Regions from separate parts of the Shewanella sp. MF05956 genome, predicted to be linked through region 1. Evidence: predicted binding sites of a transcription regulator. Region 1 holds the regulator's gene; the other holds the start of a gene.
What was found. The regulator FliA, encoded in region 1, starts transcription of late flagellar genes. The targets are predictions, from matches to a motif close to CTAAAGNTNNNNNNNNNNNNGCCGATA.

Region 1 (7,927 bases):
AGGTTATGGATATTTTGTTTGATGAAATAAGTCAAACAATTGCCGCATACCTGTTGCCGTTTTTTCGCATCTCATCGATGTTGATGGTGATGACAGTTTTTGGTGCTAATACTACACCATCGCGTGTACGTTTAATGTTATCGGTTGCCATTACCGTTGCTGTTGCGCCGGTATTACCACCAGTAGAATCCATTGAGCTCGTGGCGTTTAGCTCAGTATTTGTGATTGCTCAACAAATTCTTATTGGTGTGTCGATGGGGTTTGTTACTTTAATGGTGATGCAGACATTTGTGTTAACAGGGCAAATTATTGGTATGCAAACCAGCTTAGGGTTTGCCTCTATGGTCGACCCTGGTTCAGGTGAGCAAGTACCTGTGGTGAGTAATTTTTTTTTACTGCTCGCGACGCTGATATTTTTAGCCGTTGATGGCCATTTATTAATGTTCAGAATGCTGGTGGCCAGTTTTGAAACGATCCCTATATCGACTCAAGGTATTTCAATTGCCAATTACCGCGCGTTAGCTGAATGGGGCAGTTATATGTTTGGGGCGGCATTAACCATGTCAATCTCGGCGATTGTGGCCTTATTACTGATTAACCTCTCTTTTGGTGTGATGACCAGAGCGTCACCTCAGTTAAACATTTTCTCTATTGGTTTCCCCGTTACCATGGTCAGTGGTTTGCTGATTTTATGGTTAACCCTTGGCCCTATCATGGCGCATTTTGATGAAGTCTGGCAGGCGGCACAGCTGTTGATGTGTGATGTGTTACAACTTCAATGTCAAACCGACGCTGCAATCGTGTTCTAAGGAGGGAAAATGGCCGAAAATGACAGCAGTCAAGAACGCACAGAAGAACCCACCAGTAAGCGACTTGAACAAGCACGTGAAAAGGGTCAAGTTGCTCGCTCAAAAGAACTCGGAACCGCCGCGGTGTTATTGGCTGCATCAGTAGGTTTTGCCATGACTGGACCTTCTATTGCGATTAGTCTTTACAACATCATGAAACAAATTTTCTCCATGGAGCGCGATCAAATATTCGATACCAACTCGATGTTTCGTGTTTGGGGCGTCGTGGGTAATGAGCTTGCCTGGCCACTGTTGAGTTTTATTGTATTGTTGGCGTTTGTGTCTTTCTTAGGCAATATCGTATTAGGTGGAATGTCTTTTTCGGTCAAAGCATTTATGCCTAAAGGCAGTAAGCTTAATCCGATGAATGGCTTTAAACGCATGTTTGGTACTCAAGCGTTGGTTGAGTTAACTAAAGGTATCGCTAAGTTTGCTGTTGTTGCGCTGTCGGCATATTTTTTATTAAGGTTTTATTTTTACGATATTTTAATGTTATCGAACGACCATTTGCCGGGTAATGTGTACCATGCGTTAGATCTGCTGGTATGGATGTTTATTGTTTTATGCAGTTCAATGTTGCTGATTGTCATTATTGATGTGCCGTTCCAGATTTGGAATCACAATAAACAGCTTAAAATGACCAAGCAAGAAGTCAAAGATGAATATAAAGACTCTGAGGGTAAACCAGAAGTCAAAGGGCGTATTAGGCAAATGCAGCATGAATTGGCTCAGCGCCGAATGATGACAGAAGTGCCAAAAGCGGATGTGATTGTGGTTAACCCCGAGCATTATGCAGTAGCGGTTAAATATGATGTGACCCGTTCATCGGCTCCATTTTTAATTGCCAAAGGCGTAGACGATGTTGCGTTTAAAATACGAGAAATTGCTCGTGAACATAACGTCGCTATTGTGTCAGCTCCTCCTCTTGCCAGGGCTATTTACCATACCACCAAGATTGACCAACAAGTGCCAGAAGGGCTCTTTACTGCAGTAGCTCAAGTATTAGCCTACGTGTTTCAACTCAGACAGTATCAAAAAGGTAAGGGACGTAAGCCTAAACCTATTCCTTACAAACAGCCTATCCCCGATGATTTAAAATATTAAGCTCAGCGTGTTTTTAGATAATGCTATTTTTGGCTTAATTCTTGCTTTCTAAGTTTATTCGCGTCAATTAACAGTCCATTGACGCAGTAGACTGACAGAAAGGGTTCATCTAAATATGGATGCAAAAGCAGCTTTTGGGCAATTTAAACAAATAAGACCATCTACTTTTAAAGGTATCGGTACGCCTGTATTAGTTTTGGCTGCATTAGGGATGGTGATTTTGCCTATCCCGCCATTCTTGCTCGATATCTTGTTTTCTTTCAATATAGCCTTAGCGTTAGTGGTGTTACTCGTCGCGATTTATACCGACAGACCCCTTGATTTTGCTGCCTTTCCTACCGTGTTACTTGTCGCGACGTTGTTGCGATTAGCGTTAAACGTCGCTTCAACTCGAATTGTATTGTTAGAAGGCCATAACGGTGGAGATGCCGCGGGTAAGGTGATTGAAGCCTTCGGCTCTGTGGTAATTGGCGGCAATTATGCTGTGGGTTTGGTGGTGTTCATTATCCTAATTATCATTAACTTTGCTGTAGTAACTAAAGGTGCTGGGCGTATTGCAGAAGTGAGTGCTCGCTTTACCCTCGATGCAATGCCCGGCAAACAAATGGCCATTGATGCAGATTTAAATGCGGGAACGCTTACTCAAGACCAAGCGCGTATTCGCCGTGCTGAAGTGACCCGTGAAGCTGACTTTTATGGCGCAATGGACGGTGCATCTAAGTTTGTAAAAGGTGATGCTATTGCCGGTATTATGATCCTAGTGATCAACATCCTCGGCGGTTTTGTTATTGGTATAGTGCAACATGATCTCGATTTCTCAAGTGCGGTAGAAATTTATACCTTACTGACCATTGGTGATGGTTTAGTGGCGCAAATACCTGGCTTACTATTGTCTATTGCTGCGGCCTTAATGGTAACGCGTCAAAATGAATCTGGTGATATGGGCCAGATGATGATGAGTCAGATGTTTGACAATCATAAGTCTTTAGCGATTGCCGCAGGTCTACTGTTTATTATGGGTATTGTACCCGGCATGCCGCATGTGGCATTTTTAACGTTTGCATTTATCACCGCCGGCGCCGCTTATTTTGTTTACAAACGTAATATTGAAAGAAAGCAAGCCGCGTTAGTCGTCGCGACTAAAGGCCCTGCGGAAGCCAAAGATAAAGAACCTAAAGATTTGAGCTGGGATGATGTGCGCCACGTTGACACCATCGGTCTTGAAGTCGGCTATCGGTTAATTCCATTGGTTGATAAATCCCAGGGTGGCGAATTATTAGGCCGTATTAAGGGTGTTCGTAAGAAATTATCTCAAGAGTTAGGATTTTTAGTGCCAGCAGTGCATATTCGTGACAATCTAGACTTATCACCCAATGCTTATCGGATTTCATTGATGGGGGTTGTGGTGGGTGAAGCCGAAGTGAGACATGACTGTGAACTGGCAATTAACCCAGGTCAAGTTTATGGCAAGCTCGACGGTATTGAAACTCGCGATCCTGCATTTGGTTTAGAGGCCGTTTGGATTTCGCCAGAGCAACGTGAGCATGCACAAACATTAGGCTACACAGTGGTAGATACCGCGACCGTTGTCGCAACCCATATTAGCCAGTTGTTAAGCAACAATGCCGCTAAACTATTAGGCTACGAAGAAGTGCAGCAGTTAATGGATATGCTGGCAAAGAACTCACCAAAATTAGTAGATGGTTTTGTACCCGACGTTATGCCTTTAGGCTCTGTGGTTAAAGTCATGCAGAACTTATTAAATGAGGGTGTATCGGTTCGAGATTTACGCACAATCGTCCAAACGTTATTAGAGTATGGTAGTAAGAGTAATGATACTGAAGTATTGACAGCCGCAGTGCGTATCGCCCTAAAACGGATGATAGTCCAGGAGATCTCTGGACCAGAACTTGAAATCCCTGTCATTACATTGGCGCCTGAGTTGGAACAGATGTTGCATAAGTCTATGCAGGCGACAGGTGGAGAAGGGCCAAATATTGAACCCGGACTCGCAGAACGCATGCAGCAGTCACTTTTAGATGCTGCACAGAAGCAAGAAATGGTTGGGCAACCAGCCATATTATTGACATCTGGTATGCTGAGATCCACGCTGTCACGATTTGTTAAATACACTATTCCAAATTTACGAGTGATTTCTTACCAAGAAATCCCCGACGAGAAACAAATCAGAATTGTTTCTGCAGTAGGTCAATAGTGATAACGTCAGTTTAAAGAGGTGCGTACGTGAAAATTAAACGATTTTTTGCCAAAGATATGCGTGCAGCATTGGCACAAGTTAAAGACACCTTAGGGTCTGACGCTGTCATTATGTCTAATAAAAAAGTGGCTGGTGGCATCGAAATTGTTGCCGCGGTTGATTATGACGAACCAAAAGCCGCTATGGCGTCGCAAGCGCCAACGAATAGCTTTATGGATGTCAGTGAAGATAGAGTTTCATTGGGCGCTAAACCTGCCGTTAAGGCACATTCAAAAGTGAGCCCACCGCCTGCAGCGGACTCGTTACAAGCATTACTTGAAAAGCAGCACAATCGCATGGCACAGCAAATGTCTGTGCATCAAGATGAACCAGAGTTACCTGAATGGGCTCGCCAATTACAAGGGGCTAAAACGGCTAAGCCTACCCCAAGTGCGCCACAGGTAAATCATCTTGAAAAACCCAATAAAAGTAATAAAAATCAATCTGCCGAGCTAGACTCATTGCGTGAGGAAATGGCATCGTTAAGAAGCTTACTGACCCACCAGGTGTCTTCTTTAATGAAAGATCACAAAAAGCGCTCTGATCCAGTTGGCGCCATGTTAGAAAGTAAATTAATTGCAGCTGAGTTTTCTCCCGCTGTTGCTGCTAAACTAGCTGGGCTGAGCCAACACTACACGCCAGCAGACTTAGTGCGAGCATTACCACAAAGTTTAGCTAATTTACTTGATAATCAAGGTGATGATATTGTTAAACGTGGTGGTGTAGTTGCTTTTGTTGGCCCAACGGGTGTCGGTAAAACGACTTCTTTAGCAAAAATTGCTGCGCGGTTTGCTGCACATCATGGTCCTGAACAAGTCGCGTTGATTACGACAGACCATTATCGAATTGGAGCATATGAGCAATTAGCGACATATGGTAAAATTATGGGCTGCCCTGTTAAGCAAGCACATGATTTAAGCGAATTAGAGCAGATTTTATATCAATTTAGAAATCGTAAGCTAGTGTTAATTGATACTGCGGGAATGGGACAACGAGACATGCGTCTTTATCAACAACTTGATAATTTGACTGCAAATAGTAGGATCCCAATTCGCAGTTATTTAGTGATGTCTGCCACTGGCCAGCGTCGTGTATTGCAAGATGCAGTTGAACACTTTAAACGCATTCCGTTATCGGGTGCTATTTTGACTAAATTAGATGAATCAGTATCAATTGCAGGTGCATTGAGCGTATTGATTCAAAATGAGTTACCATTGAGTTATGTTACTGACGGTCAACGTGTTCCAGAAGACATGAAAGTGGCTGATACACTAGAATTAGCCAAACAAGCACTAGCCGCATTAAACGAAACAGAACAACCAACGTCACAAGACACGGCATGGTCAAATGACACTGCCTATGCATTTGAGTAAAGATATGACTCGGGATCAAGCAAGTGGTTTACGTATGATGAATCAACCAAATAACGATAAAGTTAAAGTAATTGCCGTATCCGGTGGTAAAGGCGGAGTCGGTAAAACAAGCGTATCAATTAATACCGCAGTCGCATTAGCCGAAAAGGGCAAGCGTGTACTGGTGCTTGATGCTGACTTAGGTTTAGCCAACGTTGATGTGATGCTAGGGATCCGTGCAGAGAAAAATTTATCTCATGTTTTGTCTGGCGATGCCGAATTAGATGACATCATTGTCCGTGGGCCAAAAGGGATCGGTATTGTGCCGGCCACGTCTGGTTCACAAGCGATGGTTGAATTGACCCCAGCGCAGCATGCCGGTTTAATTCGTGCCTTTAGTGAAATGCGCACCCAGTTCGACATTTTAATTGTTGATACGGCTGCGGGTATTTCAGATATGGTGCTGAGTTTTTCGCGGGCGTCACAAGATGTATTAATCGTTGTATGTGATGAACCTACATCGATTACTGATGCTTACGCCCTGATTAAAATTTTAAGTCGTGAACACGGTGTGTTCCACTTCAAAATTGTGGCAAATATGGTGCGTAGTTTACGCGAAGGCATGGAATTATTTGCTAAACTCAGTAAAGTAACAGATAGATTTTTAGATGTGGCCTTAGAGCTTGTCGCTAGTGTTCCTTTCGATGAAAATTTGCGCAAAGCAGTTCGTAAACAAAAACTGGTCGTAGAAGCCTTTCCAAAATCACCTTCTGCGATTGCATACCAAGGGTTGGCCAATAAAATTATGACCTGGCCTGTACCGCAACAACCTGGTGGTCACTTAGAGTTTTTTGTTGAACGCTTAGTACAACGTAAACCAGTAGAAGAGGGGAGAGCGAGTGAATAAAGCCGCAGCGTATACTCAGTTCGATAACAAAACATCGATTGTTGAACAGTATGCACCGTTGGTGAAACGCATTGCTCATCATATGTTGGCAAGGCTGCCAGCATCAGTGCAACTGGATGATTTATTACAAGCAGGTATGATGGGGCTTCTAGAAGCATCATCAAAATTTGATGGCACCAAAGGGGCTAAATTTGAAACCTTTGCTGGCATTCGTATTCGTGGCGCAATGATTGACGAAATTCGCCGCGGTGACTGGGTTCCACGCTCAGTTCATCGTAATAATCGCCGTGTAGCCCATGTCATTGACGAACTTGAACAAGTGTTAGGGCGCGATGCACGAGACACAGAAATTGCTGAAAAACTTGATATGTCTCTCGATGAGTACCATCATATCTTAAATGATGTTTCTGTCGGTAAAATCATAGGCATAGAAGACCTTGGTGTTTCCCAGGATGTGTTAACCACAGACGACGAATCCCCAAATGAAGCTTTTGATTCTCTCGCCGAGACTCAGTTCCAATCTGCACTGGTTGAAGCAATTAAAACCTTGCCAGAAAGAGATGCTTTAGTGCTGTCGTTATATTATGACGAAGCATTAAACTTAAAAGAAATCGGTGCCATCCTTGAGGTAAGTGAGTCGCGAGTTAGCCAGATATTAAGTCAGGCCATGCTCAGACTAAAAGCCAAACTCAAGCATTGGACACAAGAATAATAACTAATTATAGAGCAAACGAGTGTCAGCTCACCGGAGGAAACCTTGGACAAGAATATGAAGATTCTTATTGTTGACGATTTTTCAACAATGAGACGTATCATTAAGAACTTGTTGCGAGACTTGGGATTTAATAATACCCAAGAAGCAGATGATGGCTCAACAGCCCTACCTATGTTACAAAAAGGTCATTTTGACTTTGTTGTAACCGACTGGAATATGCCGGGAATGCAGGGTATTGATTTACTTAGAGCAATCCGTGCAGACGATTCACTAAAACATTTACCTGTATTAATGGTTACGGCTGAAGCTAAGCGTGAGCAAATCATTGCTGCGGCTCAAGCTGGTGTTAATGGTTATGTTGTTAAACCGTTCACAGCCGCTACGTTAAAAGAAAAGTTAGACAAAATCTTTGAACGACTCGCTTAAGCAAGGATAAGTCATGCAGGCATCAATATCGGGGTTAATTACTCTCGAACAGGCCCAGCAACTTGTTGAACTGCTATCGGCGGGAGAGCAAGGTAAAGCTGACGAATTAATTAGAGATTTAGCGACTCCTCTGCAGCGTGAGCTGTTTGAAGAGGTCGGTAAACTCACTCGCCAATTGCACAGCGCACTAAAAGATTTCCAAGTTGATAACCGTTTATCTGAATTAGCGAACACTGAAATTCCGGATGCTAAAGAAAGATTAAACTATGTTATTGAGATGACAGAACAAGCTGCTAATAAAACCATGGATGCGGTTGA
Region 2 (7,927 bases), on a different contig from region 1:
AAATAGTGGCAACAGATGCAGCGTCAGGTATTTGCAACATACTGTCGACAACGCCTGCAATAAACGAAGGCTCAACTCTTGGTCTGCCAATACCTTCTATTTTACTGTTTTTATCGCTGACAATACTGGCATCGCCACTGGTAAAGTAATCAAAAAACACCGAGTTTTCAGGATCGACAACACACAATTGTGTCGTTTGTTGTTGGTAACGTATATACCGGCCAATGGTGGCACTGGTGCCGCCAGTGCCGGGACTCATCACAATCCAACTGGGGATTGGATGTGGCTCTTTTTCCATTTGATTGAAAATAGAGTCGGCAATATTGTTATTACCTCGCCAGTCGGTAGCCCGTTCAGCATAAGTAAATTGATCTAGATAATGGCCACTCAGTTCACTGGCGAGCCGCTCTGACTCGGCATACATTTGGCTTCCATTATCAACAAAGTGGCACTGACCACCATAAAACTCAATTTGTTGTATTTTCTTTTTGGCAGTCGTTTTTGGCATCACCGCAATAAAAGGCAGACCTAATAAGCGGGCAAAATAGGCTTCTGATACAGCAGTGCTGCCTGATGATGACTCAATAATCGGCGTGCCTTGTTTAATCCAGCCATTACACAGCGCATATAAAAACAATGAACGGGCTAAACGATGCTTTAAACTGCCGGTTGGGTGAGTGCTCTCATCTTTTAAATAGATGTCTATGCCAGTTAATTGAGGTAAATCTAATTTGATTAAATGCGTATCAGCAGAACGTTGGTAATCTGCTTCAATTTTAGCGATGGCCTGATTGACCCAAGTAGTTGGCATACGGCAAGCTCTTTATTCCAAAAGGGAATAGATAATAACTAAAATAAAAAGTGAAAAGTAGGCTTTTTGCTAAATAGGATATATTCGAAAAGGTGAGGCGTGTAATTGCTCAAGATAAGTAATGGCAGTTAAGTAAGGAATACATTGAAAAGAGGTGTTAAGTAGAAATCGAACAACAGAAACTGAATAAGAACAAACTAAAGGCAGGATGTAAAATGGTGGAGGGAGAAGGATTCGAACCTTCGAAGGCTGAGCCGTCAGATTTACAGTCTGATCCCTTTGGCCACTCGGGAACCCCTCCACTGCGAAAGAAGATAATAAAGAAAAGATGGTGGAGGGAGAAGGATTCGAACCTTCGAAGGCTGAGCCGTCAGATTTACAGTCTGATCCCTTTGGCCACTCGGGAACCCCTCCACACGATTGCTTTATAACTTACTTTCTTTTTACACTTTAATGCTTTTTGCTTTAGTAATCGAAACCACTAAAACGGTACATCACACAACATCGCAAATGGTGGAGGGAGAAGGATTCGAACCTTCGAAGGCTGAGCCGTCAGATTTACAGTCTGATCCCTTTGGCCACTCGGGAACCCCTCCTCAATTGCGGCCGCCATAGTATTCACAAACCCTTTGTATGTAAAGCCTAAAAATGAAAAAAAACTTAAAGTTTTGATTTATTTGGTCGATAAAATTACATCGAGTAGAAGTAGTGATGTTTTTATATGCAAATTGAGTCAACATTAGTCAATGAGTTACAAATAGGCAGCAGATTAAACGTGGCGGTTGAGCATAATCGTCGCGGAGAGTTTGGCTTACTATTGGCTATGTTATCGGCAGATGCTCGCGATATGGCGCAATTTCAGTTAGACATCGATCTCAACGTAGAACAAAAATTACGCAAACAATTCTCGATCCCACCTGCACAACGATTTGTTGATGATGTGTCAAGTGATGTTCATGTTACCGATAATGCGCCACTTTTTCAGCAAGGCGCTCGTCAATTTCAATTACAACAAGCCTTAACGCCGGAAGCACTGGTTATTCGTGGCGCACAATCTGACGCAATGGTCGAAGTGCTCAGTAATTGTGATGAACTCACAAAACGCAAAGCAATCAATGTTTACCAGCAACAAGATATTATTGAAGACATGCATTTTATTGATCAGCTCGCCACCCAGCGAAAAATAAGCCAAACCATGGCCCTTCAGTACGCTTAATAAAGTGGCCATTAAAAATGTGCGTGGCAAACACGTCACTATCATTGATTAATATGCTATTTGTGAGCTTGGCAAATAAATTAAGCAGTTCTTTGCGTTAGGATATTAAACACTAACAAGGTGTTTTAGAGGTAACGACATGATCAAGCAAATTAAACAGCAACAAGCCAGTAATGTGAATGACAGTTGTGCCGATTGTGGCAGTTTCGTTGATATTGGAGCGGTGGTCGAGGCAGAAGACACGTTATTGCAGTTAAGCTTTAGTGGTGAAGATGCATTAACAAAAGCAAATGCACTTGAACAAATCGCTTTGCAACGTTTTCCAGAGACCAAAGCTGAAATTAAGCCGTTGGCCGACCAGTATGAATTAACATTGAACTTTGCTTTTAGTGTAGAAAAAATGATTTTTCAACTCGAAAATTCATTGTAGAAGATGAGTAAAATACAAATAGTTAAATAATGCGTGACGTGTTTAGCCTTTACTATAGATTATTATTAAATCAATAGCTTAGTTGCTTTATGATACGTCACGTTTATCGTAGTTAGTGCCGACGAAATGATTGCTGTTAGCGGGTTAAAAGTGTAATCTTGCGGCATTAACAAAAGGTATAGTAGCAAACGCTTTTTTACTGCTATTTTGTACCTTATAAAGCGGATATCGCTCCCAAGTTGTACTCTGATTAATGACTGGCGCTTCATAGCGTAACAATAAAATCATTTTTAAATGATATACACCAGCAGATTTGAGTAATGTAGCCAAGTTTCGGGATGTAAATGAATCGAAAAGAACAACAGCACTTATTGGAGTTAATTGTAAATTCCAGTGCTAAACAACAAGGTAATTTTTCAGAAACCTCTGAGATGGTTTGCCAACTCTTAAGAGAGGAGTTTGACGCATCCTTTGTATCTGTGTGGTTGCTAACCAATAGCATTGATGACTCTCATACCATTGACGCCACAAACTCGGACGGTTGTTTTATTTGTTCGCACAATTTAGTGGCCAGCAACATTGCTGATACCTTAAATCATAATGCGTCACTGCGCCAAACCTCGATAATTGAACCGCAATTTTTTACCGAGCTTCGTTTACACCGCTATATATTATCGAGTGACTCTCATCAAAAAAACCTCATTCAGCAGTTTGCAAACTATTATCAACACCACAACATTAGCACTAGCATTGATATTGCCATTCGCATTAATGGCCACATTGAAGGTGTATTATCCATTGAGCACTGCCAGTCTCATAAATGGCTAAAAGCTGATATTCAATTTGCCGTGCAATGTGCAGATCAATTAGCGCTCACGTTAGCGACGCGCTACACCTATGACAGTAACGAACAAATTTATTTACTGCGAAATGCGACAGAGCAGTCAGAACATGTGGTCATGCTGGTTAATACCGACAGTAAAATTGTTGAATACGTTAACGGTGCGCATGAAAAAATGACGGGCCTTGCCAGAGAGACGATTGAACACCAAAGTGCATTGCATCTTGATATTTTCCGCACTACTCCTGAACTGTTAGATGTCATTATAAAAAAACTTCATAATAAAGAGGTTGTTAAAGGTAATATAAAGCTCAATCGTACTGATGGGAGCGAGTATTGGCTCAATTATCACATTACGCCTTTTGTGACCGAACTGGGTAAACATTATGCGCTGGTTTCAAGTTATGACAATTCAAGTGAATACCTGCATAAAGCGGAATTAGAACACCTTGCCTGGCATTGCAGTTTGACCGGATTGCATAATCGTAGCTATTTTACACAGCAACTTGATCGCGCAATAGATGGCACTCTTATTCTTATCGATTTAATGGGCTTTAAGCGTTTTAATGATACTCATGGCCATGAACAAGGCGATGCATTATTGATTGAAGTTGCCCGTCGGTTAAAGCATTTTTCATTATCAGCAAATGCCATTGATGTTGCCCGAGTTGGCAGCGATGAATACGCTATTTTATTACCTACCCATTCTGGCAATGCAGGCGATTCGATTGCCGAGCAAGAGCAAATGGTGAAACGATTGTATTTAAGTTTAGTTGCTCCAGCAGTGATTTCACGTGAGAAAGTCAGCCCTAAACCGGCTATTGCGGTTGTTGATATCAAGTCTGTGGCCGGCATGTTTTCACCGTTATCTTGTGCCGATATTACCTTGCAATATGCAAAGAGTAAGTTGGAAATGCACTATCAGTTTTTTAATGCTGATTTGTTAGATGAATTTACCAGTAATGCTGAAATAGAGCGGGATTTACAGCACGCGATTAAAGGTCGTGAGTTTGAGCTCTATTACCAACCATTAATGGATTTACAAACCAATCAATATATTGGTGCAGAAGCGCTAATTCGTTGGCATCACCCTAAAAAAGGCGTGCTGTACCCAGGCGCGTTCATCGATATTGCCGAGCAAAGCGGAATGATAAATCCTATCGGTGAGTGGGTATTAGAAACGGCCTGTAAACAGCTTAACTTATGGCAACATAAAAACGTCGATATTGCGATGCACGTTAACGTAGCTGCAAGACAATTTTTTAGCGGTAATTTGTACGAGCAAGTGTGGCGACTAGTGACGCGCTATCGCATCAAACCCAAAACATTAATTTTAGAAATCACTGAAACTGAGTTAATGGGTGATGTTCGTTATGCAATTAACTTATGCCATGAACTAGCGGAATTAGGTGTAGGCTTGGCGATTGATGATTTTGGTACGGGTTACAGTTCCATGAAGTATTTGAAACAGTTCCCTATATCGAAACTTAAAATTGATCGCTCATTTATTATGGATATTTCATCGAGCCGAGAAAGCCGTGAAATTGTCAGTGCGATTATTGCAATGGCGAAAGCATTGAATATCTCATTGACTGCCGAAGGCGTTGAAACAAAAGAGCAAGAAGAGTTTTTATCCCTAAGTGGCTGTCATCATGCCCAGGGATACTTGTACAGCCCAGCGATAAGGGTGAACGAGTTTGCGGAGTTTATCGATAAACACAGCACTTGGGTGCCTGTATAATATTAATGAGTTAGCTTAGCGCAACACTGTTTAAATTTACGGCCACTGTGGCAAATACAGGGCTCATTTCTTTCAGGGGCGCGCGTAGTCATTTGTTTTCCTTCTGTGTAAAGCCATTGCCCCTCACATAACACAAACGATGAGTTTTCGTAAATGGCATCGATGTGCTTATCTTCTATATACCATGCTTTAAATGTCACTTCTCCAATACGGTCTAGCTGTTTTGTTGCCAGTACTTGTAATCCTAACCAGTGAGTATTGCTTTGGGCTAACTGATCTACCGTTAACCCTTGGCGATAATCTGGGTGATGTGTCGAGATTAAATAATCAAACTGACCGACAACAAAAGCACAATAACGTGAACGCATAAGTTGTTGTGGTGACTGAGCCACTTTTTCAGCCGAATGTAAGGGTAAACAACATTGCTGATAATAGGTTTGGCTGCCGCAAGGGCATAAATCTGTTGCGGTGATATTGATTGCCATTATGGTGTTGTACTCGGCTCTGTAGGAGTAGAGGTGATAAATTGACGGCCATAATACAAATTAGGCACAGGCTTCGCATCATAATAAAGTTTTGCAGTAGCATGGGTATTTGAGTCAACACTGATCAACCATTTCCCGCTACTGTCTTTCGCTGAAACCGTAACAAATTTACCCGCAAATTCACTCACTGGTTCACCCGAGTCAGCACCAGGATGAAAGCGCACTAAATAATAACCTATGTCGGTTGCGCTATTTTTGTCACTGTGGCGTACAAGTACCCTGAAGTCGACTTCTAATGAAGCTTGTTTGCGCTTTATTTTATCAAAAAATCGCGTGTACAAATTGAGGATATTTTGTTTACCCAGAATAATCCCTTTGTCTTGGGTTTCAGAAACGTAGGCTGCATCTTCAGTATAAATTTTCTCTATGCTGTTGAGGTCTAAATGTTCAAATGCATGCACTAATTGGCTAAAGTTAGCATTGAGTGCTTTGTGAGGAATAGGCTCTGCTGCAGCCGCGTTAAGCGTTGAAATACACAAACACATTGTAAGGATAAAATAAGCTAAGACTGATGTGTTAAAACGTAACAATATTTTTTTCAATGCATATTCTCTTTTTGATATTCTTTTTTAAGAGGAAACGAAACCCATCACGCGATACCGTAAGCACAACTATAAATTATTCAATGATTTTGCCAAAGCGCATAATCTTTACAAAGTATGTAGGAGGTTAACCATGTCTTTTAATGATGATGATTTATTTTTACAAGAAATGGCCGACGTTACCCCCTTAAAACCTGAGCGCCAAAGCATTGCGGCGCAAACATGGCTTAATCCATTAAGTGTAACAGATGCTCAACTTGCAAAGCGAGCGGCTGCACAACAACATGAATTGTTACAGTTATTACCGACCGATCCACATTTAATACAGCCACTGCAACCAGATGACATGGTCAGTTATAAAATTGACGGCATTCAAGACGAAGTGTTTAAACAATTAAGGTTGGGAAAATATCCGATTAAAACAGTGTTAGATCTTCATGAATATCGGCTAAACCAAGCGCGCGACAGTATGATTAATTGTTTGTTGAGTGCCTATGAGCGTGGTGAGCGCAATGTGTTGATCATTCATGGTAAGGGGTATAAAACTAGACCCTATCCGGCGTTAATGAAATCAGCGGTGTGTCACTGGTTACAGCAAATAGAACCCGTTACCGCTTATCATTCAGCGACACGTAATCAAGGTGGGGTAGGTGCGGTATTTGTGATGCTAAAAAAATCACAGCAAAAGAAGATTGAAAATAGCGAGTTAAACCGAAAAGGTAGCGGCTTTAGATAAAAAAGTGGCGCTTTTCAGCGCCACTTTGTTGATTTATCTCAGCATCACACTCAAGTATGGGCCGAGTGATTAATCAAGGTTTATCTGAGTATTACCAGCCACATTGACGGTTAGCTTCCGAGTTTTGCTCATCAAGCCACACTTGTAATGGCGCAAAGTAATCTAATACTGCTTTTGCGTCCATTTGCTTCGTGCCGGTGACAACATTAAGGGCTTCAGGCCAGGGTTGGCTTGCACCCATTTCAAGCATCTCATTCAATTTAGCTCCGGCCGCTTCGTTACCATAAATACTGCAACGATGAACGGGACCCGTATCGCCCGCAATATCACACAAAGCTTTGTGGAATTGGAACTGCAATACGTGGGCTAAAAAGTAACGCGTGTACGGTACGTTGCCCGGTACATGATATTTAGCACCTGGATCAAAATCGGCTTCACTGCGTGCAATAGGGGCTTTAACGCCCTGGTATTTTTCACGTAAATCCCACCAGGCCTGGTTGTACTGTTCGGGTTTAATCGTGCCATTAAATACCTGCCAACGCCATTGATCAATCATCAAGCCAAATGGCATAAATGCAATTTTATCTAAGGCTTGTTTTAATAGTAAGCCAATGTCTTTTGAGGCATCTGGCACTGTGTCTAATAAGCCAATTTTTTGTAAATACTTAGGGGTAATCGACAACGCAATCGTATCGCCAATGGCTTCGTGAAAACCATCGTTAGCAGAGTTTTTAAAGATAAACGGCTGGTTTTTATAAGCACGTTGATAAAAATTATGACCTAACTCATGGTGGATTACGGTAAAGTCTTCGGCATTTTTCTGAATGCACATTTTGATGCGAATGTCGTCCAGATTGTCCAAATCCCAGGCCGATGCATGGCACACTACGTCACGATCTTGTGGTTGGACAAACATCGAGCGAGTCCAGAAGCTGTCTGGCAAAGCACCAAACCCTAAAGAGGTAAAGAAGCCTTCAGCTTGCTTAACCATTTTGATTTCGTCATAACCATTCTTGGCCAATAGCTCTGTCACGTTATAACCTGGGTCAGCATCTTCTGGTGCCA

Region 2: a site for FliA is predicted at 1,472-1,498, ahead of AC19MX_RS07090 (VC2046/SO_2500 family protein). Genes of this name have one in related genera too.

Annotation. Positions count from the first base shown of each region.
Region 1 is NZ_JCAYNV010000016.1:60,888-68,814, reverse strand. It holds gene fliQ (flagellar biosynthesis protein FliQ) at 1-2, shown strand, start outside; gene fliR (flagellar biosynthetic protein FliR) at 6-809, shown strand; gene flhB (flagellar biosynthesis protein FlhB) at 819-1,952, shown strand; gene flhA (flagellar biosynthesis protein FlhA) at 2,068-4,167, shown strand; gene flhF (flagellar biosynthesis GTPase FlhF) at 4,197-5,582, shown strand; gene AC19MX_RS16850 (MinD/ParA family protein) at 5,587-6,468, shown strand; gene AC19MX_RS16845 (RNA polymerase sigma factor FliA) at 6,461-7,180, shown strand; gene cheY (chemotaxis response regulator CheY) at 7,226-7,609, shown strand; gene AC19MX_RS16835 (protein phosphatase CheZ) at 7,623-7,927, shown strand, end outside.
Region 2 is NZ_JCAYNV010000005.1:42,159-50,085, forward strand. It holds gene AC19MX_RS07070 (PLP-dependent cysteine synthase family protein) at 1-811, opposite strand, end outside; tRNA gene AC19MX_RS07075 (tRNA-Tyr) at 1,028-1,112, opposite strand; tRNA gene AC19MX_RS07080 (tRNA-Tyr) at 1,141-1,225, opposite strand; tRNA gene AC19MX_RS07085 (tRNA-Tyr) at 1,323-1,407, opposite strand; gene AC19MX_RS07090 (VC2046/SO_2500 family protein) at 1,533-2,027, shown strand; gene AC19MX_RS07095 (DUF406 family protein) at 2,167-2,457, shown strand; gene AC19MX_RS07100 (sensor domain-containing phosphodiesterase) at 2,802-5,039, shown strand; gene AC19MX_RS07105 (YchJ family protein) at 5,042-5,524, opposite strand; gene AC19MX_RS07110 (YybH family protein) at 5,524-6,126, opposite strand; gene smrA (DNA endonuclease SmrA) at 6,260-6,862, shown strand; gene AC19MX_RS07120 (M2 family metallopeptidase) at 6,954-7,927, opposite strand, start outside.